One region of the Rhizobium sp. CF142 genome, then DNA from elsewhere that is predicted to be linked to it. Evidence: riboswitches for the same ligand, from Rfam matches in the RefSeq annotation. Region 1 holds a riboswitch; the other holds the start of a gene.
What was found. Region 1 has a riboswitch for cobalamin ahead of bluB (5,6-dimethylbenzimidazole synthase). Riboswitches for the same ligand answer to the same signal wherever they lie in the genome.
Positions count from the first base shown of each region.

Region 2: it holds a riboswitch for cobalamin, as region 1 does, so the genes downstream of both, cobU (bifunctional adenosylcobinamide kinase/adenosylcobinamide-phosphate guanylyltransferase) here and bluB (5,6-dimethylbenzimidazole synthase) in region 1, are expected to answer to the same signal.

Region 1 covers NZ_AJWE01000135.1:23,687-30,813, reverse strand. Annotated here, with positions in the region: gene PMI11_RS34290 (ribonuclease H family protein) at 1-344, opposite strand, end outside; gene PMI11_RS34285 (DUF2865 domain-containing protein) at 543-1,625, shown strand; gene PMI11_RS34280 (LysR family transcriptional regulator) at 1,655-2,509, opposite strand; gene PMI11_RS34275 (MFS transporter) at 2,644-4,188, shown strand; gene bluB (5,6-dimethylbenzimidazole synthase) at 4,206-4,907, opposite strand; cobalamin riboswitch at 4,949-5,140, opposite strand; partial or broken gene PMI11_RS34265 (DHA2 family efflux MFS transporter permease subunit) at 5,226-6,707, shown strand; gene PMI11_RS34260 (3-deoxy-7-phosphoheptulonate synthase) at 6,950-7,127, shown strand, end outside.
Region 2 covers NZ_AJWE01000016.1:5,853-12,979, reverse strand. Annotated here, with positions in the region: gene cobN (cobaltochelatase subunit CobN) at 1-1,169, opposite strand, end outside; gene cobW (cobalamin biosynthesis protein CobW) at 1,179-2,225, opposite strand; gene cobU (bifunctional adenosylcobinamide kinase/adenosylcobinamide-phosphate guanylyltransferase) at 2,230-2,739, opposite strand; cobalamin riboswitch at 3,103-3,499, opposite strand; gene PMI11_RS04825 (chloride channel protein) at 3,707-5,497, shown strand; gene PMI11_RS04820 (adenylate/guanylate cyclase domain-containing protein) at 5,483-6,598, opposite strand; gene PMI11_RS04815 (DUF1330 domain-containing protein) at 6,835-7,127, opposite strand, start outside.

The sequences.
Region 1 (7,127 bases):
TTCTTCCAGCCATTGTTCCTCCAGATAGGACGCCAGCTGTTGCAGCCTTCGACGGCATAGACGGAATCGGACCAGATGACCGCTGTTGCGTCCTCTGCTGTGCGACTGATCCAGATTGCCGCTTCAAGCACCGCAGTCAGTTCCATCGCATTGTTGGCGGAATCTTCTACGCCTCCGAAACCGGATGAGATTTCCACACCATCGCGATAGGCGACGAAGGCCCACCCGCCGTGTCGCGAACCGGGCTCATAACAACCGTCCACGAAAACGTGAAGGCCGTGCCGTGCTTCCGGTATTCCCGATGTGGTTTCGGCGGAGCGGATTTCGTCGGAAATGCCTGGCATATCAGTCATCTAGCTATCAACGTGTTCCGAGCGTGATTGCAGGGGCGAAGGGATGGAAGCGTTAGGCTTGCTGGATAAGATCGCAAAAATGCGCTAGGAATTACTGCGAGCTTATTAAGGGAAATACGTTAAGACAAAGCGCGGTGGATTGAAGCCGCATTCACCGATAGATGCTTTTTCTCATTCCGGGACGACGTCGTGAAGCGCCGAAACCTGTATCTCGTCTTCTTTCTGGCATTCGCGGTTCCGGCAGCGGCTGAAACCAAAGCGATCTGCGAGGATCTGCGCGGGCGTCTTGCCGATCTGCCGCAATCGATCGGCACGAATGGTGCCGAGATGCGCCAATATGCGGGCGCGCTTGCCGAACAGAACCTGGAATTGCGCAAGGTGCGCGGCGATCTGCGCCGCTACGGCTGCACGTCGGGCAGCATGGTCGTCGTCGGCGGCGAAAATGCCGGCTTCTGTGGAGAGCTTGAGCAGTCCGAAGCCAAGATGGTGGACAATATCCGCTACCTGCAGGACCGTCGCAATGAACTGCGCCAGGGTGGTTCCGATCCGGCCCGCGAGGGGCTGATGGCGGCCCTCGAAGACAATGGCTGCAACAGCGACAGCTTTACAGAATCCGCGCAAGACGATGCCTATGCGCCCGCTCCTTCCATCGAGGAGCAGGCGATGCGCGGCGATACCTTCATTCCCCTCGGCGGTGGTGAGCGTTACGGCCTGCCGCGGGCGGAAATGCTCTCGCCCGTCAGCACCATCTGCGTTCGTACCTGCGACGGCGGCTTCTTCCCGATCAGCAATAACGCAACCTCGGTCGATTTCGGCCGCGATGCCGCGACCTGCGCCAAGATGTGCCCTGGTGTGGAGACGGAGCTCTATTACCGCGACATCTCCAGCGCCGACGCCTCGAACATGATCTCGACGGCAACGGGCGCCCCCTATGGCGCGATGAAGAACGCCTTTGCCTACAAGACCCGCGCGCCCGGCGAAAAATCCGCCTGCTCCTGCAATCTGACCGCCTATTACGAGGAAATGCGCAGGAGCCAGGCAGCCTATGCACCGGCGCCTGAGCCGAAGGGTTCGATCACCACGATCCATACGGAAGCACCGAAGGCCGCAAGCGCCCCGCCCGCCCCGCAGGCGCAGGTGCCGGATCGTCCCTACGACCCCGCCAGCAACAAGGTGCGCCAGGTCGGCCCGCAATTTCTGGCCGGCGATCAGGGCAAGATCGATCTCACCAATCCGGCGACATCAGGCCCGCAGCCCCAACAACAGCAATAACCACGATAGCGGCAGTCGAAATCGCGTCTTCAGTTTGACGAGCGATGTTCTCTGAAGGCTGCCGCCAATGTGCGCAGGGCCGCACGCGATTTGGCGTCCGTCAGTGTCGAATGCAGCACGACCTCGGAGGATGGCAGCGCCGGCAGGCCGAAGCGCTCGCTGACCTCGACCGTGCCGACAGGCGCCAGACGATAGGAGAAGGTCGAGACGGCAAGCCCGGCCGAAACGGCTGCTGTCACAGCCGAAGAGCCGCCGCCGAGGAAGACTTCCGCCCAGGGAATGCCTGCCGCATCGAGCGCCCGGGTGCAGACATCCCGCACCTTGCAGTTGGGCGACAGTGCTGCAAGACGCAGCGGTTCGCCGCGGCGATATTCGAATTGCGGCGTTGCAAACCAGCCGAAATGCTCCGGTGCCAGAACCTCGCCATCGCGCCGGTCCTCGTCCCGACGGACGATCGCCGCATCCAGGTCGCCGCGATCGAAGGCGGCAAGCAACTCGCAGGAATTGTCGAGCCGGACCTCGATTGTCAGCCCCGGATCATGGGCATTGAGGCGCGCAAGCAGCGTCGGCACTTCCGGGCCGGCGACATGGGCCGCAATGCCCAGTCTGAAACGACGGCGCGACGAGGAAAGTGCTTCGATCGCCCGGTCATGGGCAGCGAGGAATTCCCGTGCGGCATCAAGAAATACCGCCCCCTGTGCCGAAAGCCGCACCAGCCGCGGCGTGCGTTCGATCAGCCGATGGCCGAGCCGCTCCTCCAGCCGTTTGAGCTTGACGCTGATCGCCCCTTGCGTGCTGCCGAGCTCACTGGCAGCGCGGGTGAAGCTCTTGTTCTCGGCGATCGTCACGAAAGCCTGAACGGAATCGACATCGAGCATGGTCATTGGATCTATCCGAAATTGTTGTGTCTGAAATATTCAATCATCCAATTCTGTAATGATCAAGCTCTGCTTATGCTGACGCAAATGGACAACAACGGATGTCACCGTTCTATGTCTCAACGTCGAAAGGCCAAAGCATGATCTCTGCCTCCCCTCCATCCTCACGTATCAGAGGCATCATCGCCCTGATGGCGGCCTGCCTCTCCTCACTGATGTTCGGCCTTGAAATATCGAGCGTACCCGCAATCCTGCCGACGCTGGAAAAGGTGCTGCATGCCGATTTCAGCGCGCTGCAATGGATCATGAATGCCTATACGATCGCCGTGACGACGGTGCTGATGGCGGCAGGCACATTGGCCGATCGCTACGGCCGCAAGCGCGTCTTCCTGATCGGCATTGCCGCCTTTGGCCTCACCTCACTGATTGCCGGCCTTGCTCAGGATGTTTCGCTGCTGATCGTTTCCCGCTTTCTGCAGGGCATGAGCGGCGGCGTGATGCTGATTTGCCAGGTGGCTGTCCTCTCTCATCAATTTCGGGAAGGCCGCGCCCGCAGCATCGCCTTCGGCTGGTGGGGCATCATCTTCGGCATTGGCCTTGGCTTCGGCCCGATCATCGGCGTTGCGATCGTTGCGGCGGCCGGCTGGCAATGGGTGTTCCTCATCCATGCCGTGCTGGCAGCCGTGACGGTAACGCTTGCCGTAACGGGCGTTGAGGAATCGCGTGACCCCGCTGCAGGACGGCTCGATATGGCCGGCATTGCCACCCTTTCGCTGGCGGTCTTCTGCCTCGCTTACTTCATCACCCAGGGTCCGGCTCTCGGCTTTGCCAGCCCTGCAGCACTTGGCATTGTCGGACTTGCCGCGGCAAGCCTCGTCGCCTTCGTCATTGCCGAGAGGCTGAACCCGCGACCGATGTTCGATGCTTCAGTCTTCGGCATTCGCGCCTTCTCGGGTGCCATCATCGGCTCGGCTGCCATGAATATCAGCTTCTGGCCCTTCATGATCTATCTGCCGATCTGGTATGAAGCCGGTCTCGGCTATGGCAGTGTGGCCGCGGGTCTGGCGCTGCTTGCCTATACGCTGCCGACGCTCGTCGTGCCGCCGCTTGCCGAACGGCTCATGCTGCGCTACCGGCCGGGCATCATCATTCCCGGCGGCCTTTTCACCATCGGGCTCGGCTTCCTGCTGATGAAGTCAGGCAGTGCCGCCGCCGCGGCAAGCTGGCTGACGATGCTGCCCGGCGCGCTGCTTGCCGGCATCGGGCTTGGCTTCACCAACACGCCGGTCACCAACACGACAACCGGTGCGGTTTCCAGCGATCGCGCCGGCATGGCCTCCGGCATCGACATGAGCGCCCGGATGATCTCGCTCGCCATCAACATCGCCGTCATGGGCTTCATCCTGTTCAGCGGCGTGCTCTCCCATCTAAGGAGCGCCTTGCCGAACTCGATCGATGCCGGCGATCTACGCCCGCTTGCCGAACGGATCTCCGCCGGCAACATCGCCGCTCTGCCTGATATTCCTGCCGAGACGGTGCATGGTGCGCTGGTCGCAGGCTTCGGCGGCGTCATGCTCTATGGAGCGATCGGCGTCTGGCTTCTCGCTGCTGCGAGCTTCCTCACCTTTGGCCATTGGAGGACACCGGCCTGCGCCAAGGATTGCAGCACCCAGCCGGCCGAGTGACGCACACCCGCGCCAGCTCAAACCGGCGCGGCCTCGCTTTCCACCTGCCCCCAGCCGTCATGGAAAACCAGCTCTTCCAGCGCCACCCGCTGCCGCCAGCCTTTGACCGCCAGTTCCGGCTTATCATAGAGCCGGTCGACGAAGCCGGCGCAGAGCCAGGCGACGACCTCAATATGATCGGGAATGCCGAGGATCTCCTTCAGGTCACCCTCGCGAAAAATGCTGACCCAGCCGATGCCCACGCCTTCGGCTCGTGCCGCAAGCCACAGGTTCTGGATGGCGCAGGCGGTGGAATAGCTATCCATGCGCGGATTGTGGGTACGACCCAGCACCACGCTGCCGCTGCGGGTCGGATCGCAGGTCACGCAGATGCCGAGCGGCGCCTGGACGATTCCTTCGAGCTTCAGCGAACGGTATTGTTCCTGCCGCTCGCCGTCGAACATGCGGGCCGCTTCTTCATTCGCCTTGAGGAAGGCATCGCGTACCCGCGCCCTCACCTCGACGCTCTTCACCAGAATGAAATTCCATGGCTGCATGAAGCCGACCGAGGGCGCGTGATGCGCGGCGGTCAAAAGACGCGTCACCAGATCATCCGGCAAGGGATCGGGCAGGAACTGGCTGCGCACGTCACGCCGCGTCATGATGGCGTGATAGACGGCCTCGCGTTCGGCCGCAGAAAAGCTGGATGCCGGGCAAACGGCATCATCAATGGGTCGCATCGTCAAATCCCCAACAACGCAACCGCCCGCCGTCCGCGCGGGTTGGGTCTATCTTGCCAGGCCGGTCTTCTGACTTTGGCGTCATCCGCTTGGCCGCAGCCTTCCCGGCCTTGCGGCCAGTGGCATTCTATGCGGCAAGCGTCGGCCTTACAGCGTTGGGCACGTTCCGGTCTTGCACCGGATTCCCGATTCTCCCGCTTATGAAAGCGGGCACCTGACGGGTGATCTATGGCGCGGAAACGGCATGGCGGCAAGCTGCATGCGACATTCATTTCGTGGACAGGCTGAAAATGCTGGCCTAGAACGAGACCCGACGCCGCTGGCGCCGAATCCTCTCTCATTGCCTTCCGGTTGCCCGTGTCCCGCCTAACACCAATGATCCTTGCGGTCGCCCTGTTCATGGAGCAGATGGATTCGACCGTGATCGCCACCAGCCTGCCGGCCATTGCCTCCGATATCGGCACCTCGCCGATCGCGCTGAAACTTGCGGTAACGAGCTACCTCGTGGCGCTCGCAATCTTCATTCCGATCAGCGGCTGGATGTCGGATCGCTTCGGTGCACGCAAAATCTTCCGCCTGGCGATCTTCGTCTTCATGGTCGGCTCGGTCGCCTGCGCATTCTCCAATTCCATCGCCGCCTTCGTCATCTCCCGCCTCATCCAGGGCGCTGGCGGCTCGATGATGACGCCGGTCGGGCGATTGCTCCTGGTGCGCGGCACGCCACGTCACCAGCTGGTGAATGCCATGGCATGGTTGACCATTCCGGCGCTGATCGGCCCGATCATGGGCCCGCCGATTGGCGGCTTCCTGACAACCTATCTAAGCTGGCACTGGATCTTCTGGATCAATGTGCCAATCGGCATTATCGGCATCGTCCTCGTCACCCGTTTCCTGCCGGTCGTCGAGCCGCGCAGCCCGAAGCCGATGGATTTTCCGGGCTTCTTCCTGTCGGGTATCGGCTTTGCCGGTTTCGTCTTCGGCCTCTCGGTCATCAGTCTGCCCGCCGTTCCCGTCATCTACGGCTATGTCACTGTCGCCGTCGGCGTCCTCTCCGGCATTCTCTATTTCGTGCATGCCAGGCGCACGCCGCACCCGCTGCTCGATCCCAAGATGTTTCGTTACCCGATGTTCCGGGCGGCGATCCTCGGCGCCTCGAATTTCCGCATGGGCCTCGGCGCGCTGCCCTTCCTCATGCCGCTGATGCTGCAGCTCGGCTTCGGCCTGACGCCGCTCCAATCCGGCTCGATCACCTTCATCAGCGCTCTTGGCTCCATGGGCTCGAAATTTGCGGCTACCCGCACCTATAACGCCTTCGGCTTCCGCAACGTCATTGCGCTGACGACCTTCCTCGCAGCGATCTTCCTCGGCGTGAACGGCTTCTTCACCGCGGAAACGCCGATGTACGTCATCATGGGCTGTCTTCTCGTCGGCGGCCTTCTGCGCTCCATGGCCTTTTCCGGCGTCAACGCCATGGCCTTCGGCGATGTGGACGAGGCCGACAGCAGCCAGGCAACCGCCATCAATGCGGTAGCGCAGCGCATCTCCATGGCCATGGGCGTTGCCGTCGCCGGCACGATCCTGGAAATCTCCTCGAGCTTCCACGGCGGCAAGCTTTTGGTCTCGGATTTCCATATCGCCTTCTTCATCGTGGCCGCGATATCAGCACTTGCCTGCATCACCTTCCTGCGCCTGCCTGCCAATGCCGGCGAAGAACTGACGACACGCCGCCACAAGAACAGACATGCCGAGGCGGCAGAACCGAAAGAGGCCCAAGGACAGGCAATGGCCGAGAGCCGCTGAAAACTTCACGGATCTGTCGTTTTTCCTCACAGATTCCACGTGACAATTCCGATCGGCATAGCTACATAGCCTGCATGTCGATTTCGTCCGTTTACGCATCGCGATTTTATTCGTACCGCTGCTTCCAGCGGATGCGGGTCTGTGCGTAACCGAAACTAACGCGACGACACACCCGAACAGCCGCTAGTCAACCTGGCGGCTTTTTTGTTCCGCCACGGTATGACCAAACAGGAGAGCATACCGTGACTGACACCATTGATGATCTGCGCATCGTCGAGATCACCCCGTTGACCAAACCTGCCGACATTATCAAGGAAATCCCGCGTGACCGCGCGGTCACTCAGACCGTGACCAGCACACGCGACACGATCCACAATATCCTGACCGGTAAAGACGATCGCCAGCTGGTGGTCATCGGCC
Region 2 (7,127 bases), on a different contig from region 1:
GAGCCTGCCCAGGCCTCCCGCGACGAAGCGGAAAAGATTGCCTGCAGCACGATGGCGTCATTGGCCTCCAGCACCGTCGGCTCGCGATCGGCGCCGGGTGCGGAAACGGCAAAGCCCGTCGTGTTGATGACGACATCGGGCTTCAATTCGGCGAAGATGGATTCGAGGATGCCCTTGGAGACGGGATCCTTGAGGCTGTAGGCGAAGACCGGCAACGGGCGCAGGCCTTTCGCTTGCAGGGCTTCGATCAGGGCTTCAACGGGGCGGGTTTCGCCGCTTTGCACGAGGGCGCGGTAGAAGGCGATGGCGACGGTAGCGCGGCCGGTGGGATGAAACGTGGGTTCGATTTCCACCTCTTCCGTCGAATGCGCAATGCTTTCGTCTGCCGGCGAGTGTGCGGCACCCCCCTCTGTCCTACCGGACATCTCCCCCACAAGGGGGGAGATTGAATCGCGGAGAGCTTCTCCCCAAACAACTAATGTAGGGTGTTGGTCTCGCTCCTTGTCGATCTCCCCCCTTGTGGGGGAGATGTCCGGCAGGACAGAGGGGGGTGTCTCATCCGCAACGGCCGCAGAAGACACACCCGAAACAAGCCCCTTCCACTCCTCAACCCCGACAAGCCCCCGCCCCGGCCACCAGATCCCCGCCTTCATCAACGGCGCGGCTGGCGCCGGCTTCTCCGCCCCCGAAAGCATCGCCGAGGCATAGGCAAGAAAGCCCCGCGCATTGGCGTCGCCACCCTCGATCAGATACGCCCACAGCGCATTCAGATCCTCAAGCGACACATTGGAAAACGGCGTCAGCCCCGCATCCGGCCGCGCATCGCCCGGCAGCACCGCAATCAGCGCCCCATTGCGAGCGGCAACCGCGTGCAGCGCCTCGAGCGCATAGTGAAAATAGCTCGCCCCACCCAGCGCCCGCACGATGATCAGCTTCGCATGTCGTGCCGTGCGCTGGACGTAGGTATCGACCGACATCGGATGCTTCAGGCTCATCAGGCTCGCAAGCCTGAGCGTATGCCCGCTCGCCCCGCCGGAATGAGCCGCAGCGATTGCCGCAAGCTCGGTGTCGGCGGCCGAGAGGAACAGGATATCGCCCGGCGACTGGCCGAGGTCGATGGCCTCGTCCCCGTCGCTGATTGTTCCCTGTTGGGCCAGAAGCAGATGCATTCTCTATCCTCAGACGAGCGTTTCGATCGCCTTGCGCACCGCGTCCTGATCCATCTCGTGCAGGCCGATGACGACAAGGCGCGTGCTGCGGGCTTCGCCCTGTGCCCAGGCGCGGTCGAAATACTGGTCGATGCGGGCACCCACGGCCTGCAGCTGCAGGCGCATCGGCTTGCCGGAGACATCGATGAAGCCCTTGAGACGCAACACGTCATGCTCGGCGATGATGCCCTTCAGCTTCTCGACGAAACCTGATGTATCGGCGATAGCACCGAGTTCGACGACGAAACTGTCGAATTCGTCGTGATCGTGCGGCTCGCCATCCTCATGCTCCAGCTCGTGATGGGACTTGCGGTTGCCGATATCGTCTTCCGTGCCGATGCCGAGGCCGAGCAGTACGCTTGCCGGCACCTCGCCGTTCCTGGCCTCGATCATCACAGGCTTGCGGGCGATGCGCGAGGCGACCTCGCTCTTCACACGGCCAAGGCCGTCAGCGTCGATCAGATCGGTCTTGTTGAGCACGATCAGATCGGCGCAGGTCAGTTGATCCTCGAAAAGCTCCTCGATCGGGCTTTCATGATCGAGCGATTCATCCTCGACACGGCGTGCATTGACAGCATCATGGTCATCGGCAAAACGCCCTGCCGCAACAGCGGCGCTGTCGACCACGGTGATCACGCCGTCAACGGTGACTTCGCTGCGGATATCCGGCCAGTTGAAAGCGGCGACCAGCGGCTGCGGCAAGGCGAGGCCCGAGGTTTCGATGACGATATGGTCGGGGCGCTGGTCGCGCTCCAGAAGCTTCGTCATGGTCGGAATGAAATCGTCGGCGACCGTGCAGCAGATGCAGCCATTGGTGAGCTCTATAATATCGTCCTCGGTGCAATTCTCCGCCCCGCAGCCCTTCAGCACGTCGCCATCGACGCCGAGATCGCCGAACTCGTTGATGATCAGCGCAATCTTCTTGCCGCCGGCATTGGTGAGCAGGTTGCGGATCATGGTCGTCTTGCCCGCACCGAGGAAGCCGGTGATGACGGTTGCGGGAATTTTCTGCTGCATGGATTTAACCCTTCATTTTCAGCGGCAGACCTGCCGCGATAAAATACACTTCGTCGGCCGAAGCCGCGATCATCTGGTGCAGCCGGCCCGCATGATCGCGAAACTCCCGCGCCATGCGGTTCTCAGGCACGATACCGAGGCCGACTTCATTGGAAACGATGACGAGCCGCGCCTTTGCCTGCGGTAGAAAGGCGGCAAGGGCGGCGGATTGGGCGGCGATATCGCGCCCCTCCATCATCAAATTGGTAAGCCACAGCGTCAGGCAATCGACGAGAACAGCCCTGCCCTCGCCATCGATGGCCGCAAGGCGTTCGATGAGATCGAGCGGTTCCTCATGCGTGGTCCAGGAGGAGCCGCGATCGGCCTTGTGCTGGTCGATGCGCGCCTGCATCTCATCGTCCCAGGCGCGGCCGGTGGCGACGTAGTGGCGCTCAAGGCCGCTTGTGGTGACGAGGTTTTCGGCGAAGCGGGATTTGCCGGAGCGGGCGCCGCCGAGGACGAAGGTGGCGGTCATGCCGAAACGCTCCTCGGAGAGAGGGCATAGCGAAGGCTCATTCCGGGTTTGCGTTCCTTGACCTTGGAGAGTGTAACACCCCCCTCTGTCCTGCCGGACATCTCCCCCACAAGGGGAGAGATCGGCAAGAGGCCAGACCTTCGCCCTACATCTGTTGTTTGGGAAGAGCGTTGCCACGATTCAATCTCCCCCCTTGTGGGGGAGATGTCCGGCAGGACAGAGGGGGGTGCCGCATACTCGACGGAAGAGGCCGAACGCACCGTACCGGCGCCTCCACATCGCACCACCAGAGGCGGCGCTGAATCAAATCCTTCAGCCAAGACAACCTCCGTGCTGGCAGCGGGCAAACGGCCCAGTATGGGCATTATGCCCGGCACGGATGGCAGGTCTCCTGGCTCGCAGTTTTCGGCCGCGACAGGGGCAGACCGTTTCCGGTCGCCCCTGATCGTGCCAGCGGATCTGCCTCGCCTTCCCGGCTGCATCTCGTGAAAAGGCGGACGATTCGTAGAATTAGAGGCGTCCTGCCCCGGCTGATCACGATGCATTCCCAGTGGCTTTTCCGGCACTTGTCCCGCCTTGCCCGCTTGCAGAATGCAAAACCGTCGGCGCCGCAATCGAAATGCCGGATGGAAGACCCTGACTGCTCTACAGTCGCGGGGTCGGCTGTGATGAAAGCGCCCGGCTTGGGTCCGCCCCGTCACATTCCCTTTTCATCCGGAAGGCTTAAGGCCGATCCGGAACCATCCATTATGTCAATTCATGGTTAGGCTTCCGCCCCAGGCATGTCAATCGGTGCACCGGGCGCGCATAGCGCTCATCTCGACTTACACTACCGATATTATCGTCTTTAATCAAAGGCTTGCGTCACAAAAACTTTACAGCCCAGTCGGTATTTTGCCGCAATTGCCGCTCATGCGGATGCCGGCTCCGCCCTTGACCCCCACTCCTGCCGCCTAGTTTCCCCATGATGCTCTCCCGAATGGATATTCGCCGCCTCGGCCCTCTTGGCACCGTCCTCGATCCGGGACGCCTGCGCGCGCTTATCCGACACAGCGAAATGGGCATGGTCTTTGCCGGCGCGCTCGTCGGTATTGCCTCAGGGCTTGCAGTCACCGCCATGAGCTATGTCTCGGAAGAGATGCACAGGCTGATCTTCGGTATAGACGGCACGACGAGGCTCAGCGCCTCTGAGATCGACAGCAAGTTCCTGCTGATGACGGCCCCGGTTGCGGGCGGCATGCTGCTCGGCCTGTTGATCTTCATTCTCGCAAGATGGCGCAAGAAACCGATGGTCGACCCGATCGAAGCCAATGCGCTCCATGGCGGCCGTCTGTCGCTGACCGACAGCATCCTCGTCGCCATCCAGAATCTCGTTTCCAACGGCTTCGGCGCCTCCGTCGGTCTGGAGGCCGGCTATACGCAGCTTGCAGCCGGCATCGCCTCGAAATTCGGCCTGAAGCTGCAGCTGCGCCGCGCGGATCTGCGCGTCCTCGTCGGCTGCGGCGCGGCCGGCGCCATCGCTGCGGCCTTCAATGCGCCGCTGACCGGTGCCTTCTATGCCTTCGAGCTGATCATCGGCACCTACACCATCATCTCGCTGACGCCTGTCGTCGTCGCCGCCCTTGTCGCTACACTGGTTGCCCGGCTGCTCTCCGGCAGCGATTTCATCATCGATGTCGGCAGCTTCGGCGCTGTCCAACCCGCCGACTACGTCCCGGCGATCGCCCTCGGCGCCTTCTGCGCCGGCATCGGCATCCTGATCATGCAGGGCGTCTCTTTCGTCGAGGAACTGGCGCGCAAGAGCTCGATTGCGCTGCCCTTCCGCCCGGCACTCGGCGGCATCGTCGTCGGCCTGTTGGCGCTGGTCTCGCCACAGGTGCTGGCCGCCGGTCACGGCGCGCTGCATCTGAACCTCTCCCATGAGATCACGATCCCGGCGCTGATTGGACTTTTCCTCCTGAAATCGGTGGCGTCGGCCGTCTCCATCGGCTCGGGCTTCAGGGGCGGCCTGTTCTTCGCCTCACTCTTCATGGGAGCGCTGCTCGGCAAGCTCTTTGCCTATTCCGCCCCCTATTTCGCCGATGCGACGCTGACGCCCGTGATCTACGCCGTCGTCGGCATGAGTTCGCTCGCCGTCGCCGTCATCGGCGGGCCGCTGACCATGACCTTCCTGGCGCTGGAGATTACCGGCGACTTTCCGATCACCGCCCTGGTGCTCGCCGCCGTCATCACCTCCTCGCTCGTGGTGCGCACCACCTTCGGCTACTCCTTCGCCACATGGCGCTTTCACCTGCGCGGAGAGAGCATCCGCAGCGCCCATGATGTCGGCTGGATCCGCAACCTGACCGTCGACAAGCTGATGCGATCAGACGTGAAGAAGGCAAAGCTCGGCATAACCCTGGACGAGTTCAAAGAGGCCTTCCCCATCGGCTCGACGCAGCGCGTCATCCTCGTCGACGACGGCGACAAATATGCCGGCCTCGTGCTCGTGCCGGAAATCTACGCCAACCCCACCAGCGCGCAGGACGAAGCCCAGAATCTCGCCGATTTCATCCGCTATAAAAACGATTTCCTGCAGCCGCAGATGAACGCCAAGCAGGCGGCCGCGATCTTCGACAAGACCGAAAGCGAAGCGCTCGCCGTCGTCAACAATCTCATCGAGCGCAAGGTGGTCGGCCAGCTCAGCGAAAGCCATACGCTGCGCCGTTACACCGAAGAACTCGACCGCCGCCGCCGTGAGGTCTCAGGCGAGATCTGAGGCGCTAGGCTTTCCGAAAATCGATTCCGATTTTAGGGCCGATGCTGTAGTCGGCACCGCGAGCTTGAACACGTCCGCCCTCCTCGAAACGCCGCGCAATTCGAACGATCCCAGATGCTCGCAGGCGACACCGCAGGCAGCCGCGAAGCTTTCCGACATCAGGAGGTCCTGGCCGAGTTCGCCACAGAGTTTCTCGAGCCGCGAGGCCTCGTTGACGGCCCTGCCGATCACAGTGAAATCAAGCCTGCCGCGGGCGCCGACATTTCCGTAGAACACCTCGCCGAGATGCAGGACGACGTCGACGCCGATATCAGGCCCGCCCTCGCGCGCTCGCTGACGATTGAGCGCCTCGTTTGCCTCCAGGACATTTCGGGCCGAGACGAGCGCAGCCATGCAAGCCGTCTCGGGATCCTCGCCGTCTTCACCGCCTGTCGGAAAGATCGCCAATACGCTGTCGCCCATGAACTTGAGGATCTCGCCGGAATTTTCCTCGACATGCCGGCCGATCAGCTCGAAATGCTCGTTCAGAAACCCGGCGATCTCACCGGATTGATAGACCTCGGTCAACGCCGTGAAGTTTCTGAGGTCCGCAAGCAGGATCGCGGCATTGATGGCGCCTCCCGTTCCTCTCTGGACCTCACCCGCAAGGATGCGCGCACTCGTCTTGGCGCCTGTATAGACGGCAAGGATATCCGCAGCGGTTTTCGAAGCCGCGATGCGGTAGCAGGCCAGCCCCAGCGCCGGGAAAAGCGTTGCGATGATCGCCAGTTGATCATCGGAAAATCCGCCCGGCCTGTCGCTTGTCAGGGACAGGCTGACCCCGCGCAACGCAGCTTCCTTCGGGAATTCCAGCAGGCTGACCAGATGATCCGTGCCACCGCCGAGCGCGAATTCTGCAAGCTGCGGATAGTCGTCGACACCCTCCCCATTGGCAATGATCCAGCGCCCCGACGTTTCACCGCGGCCCAACAGATAATAGATCGGTGTCTTCTCGAAGCTCAGCTGCGCCGCGCTGCCATATTCGGCCGTCTCGATGGTGGTCGCGCCGCCGCGCACGAAATTGGCCGAGATGCCGGCGTACATGGGGTGAATGGATGGCATCGCGATACTACCGCGCCAGATGGGAAAGCCATCCGCGATCAGCCGGTCGCACAAACCGGCAATGAGTTCGCTGATATGCTCGCTCTTGATTCCCTCGTCTATAAGCCACTGAATATGATTGTTAATTTCGGAACCTCCACATGGGCCGGTACAATTCTATGATGGGAAATAGGGCGAATGGGCGGCAACGCCGAAGTGGGCCGCGACCTCCGGCAATGGCTGCAAGGCCGATGTTTCTAACCATCCATCCCGGCAACGATAACCGCCGGGCAGGCGAAGAGAGAACGATACCTGGCAACCCCTTCATTCGCCTGCTTCGCCTCCTCGTACCATTCCCGGGCAATGGAGACGGTGCGGAATTCGATGATCACAAGCCTGTTCATCTCCCTGTTTCCCTGGACCGGCTGGACCTTGCCTCCCGGAGATCGGACACGGCCTCCATGGAACGTCATATCCGGCGATATACACGCAAGATAATCATCGATCGCCTGATCTTTGATATCGGGATGGATTTCGAGAATGAAATAGG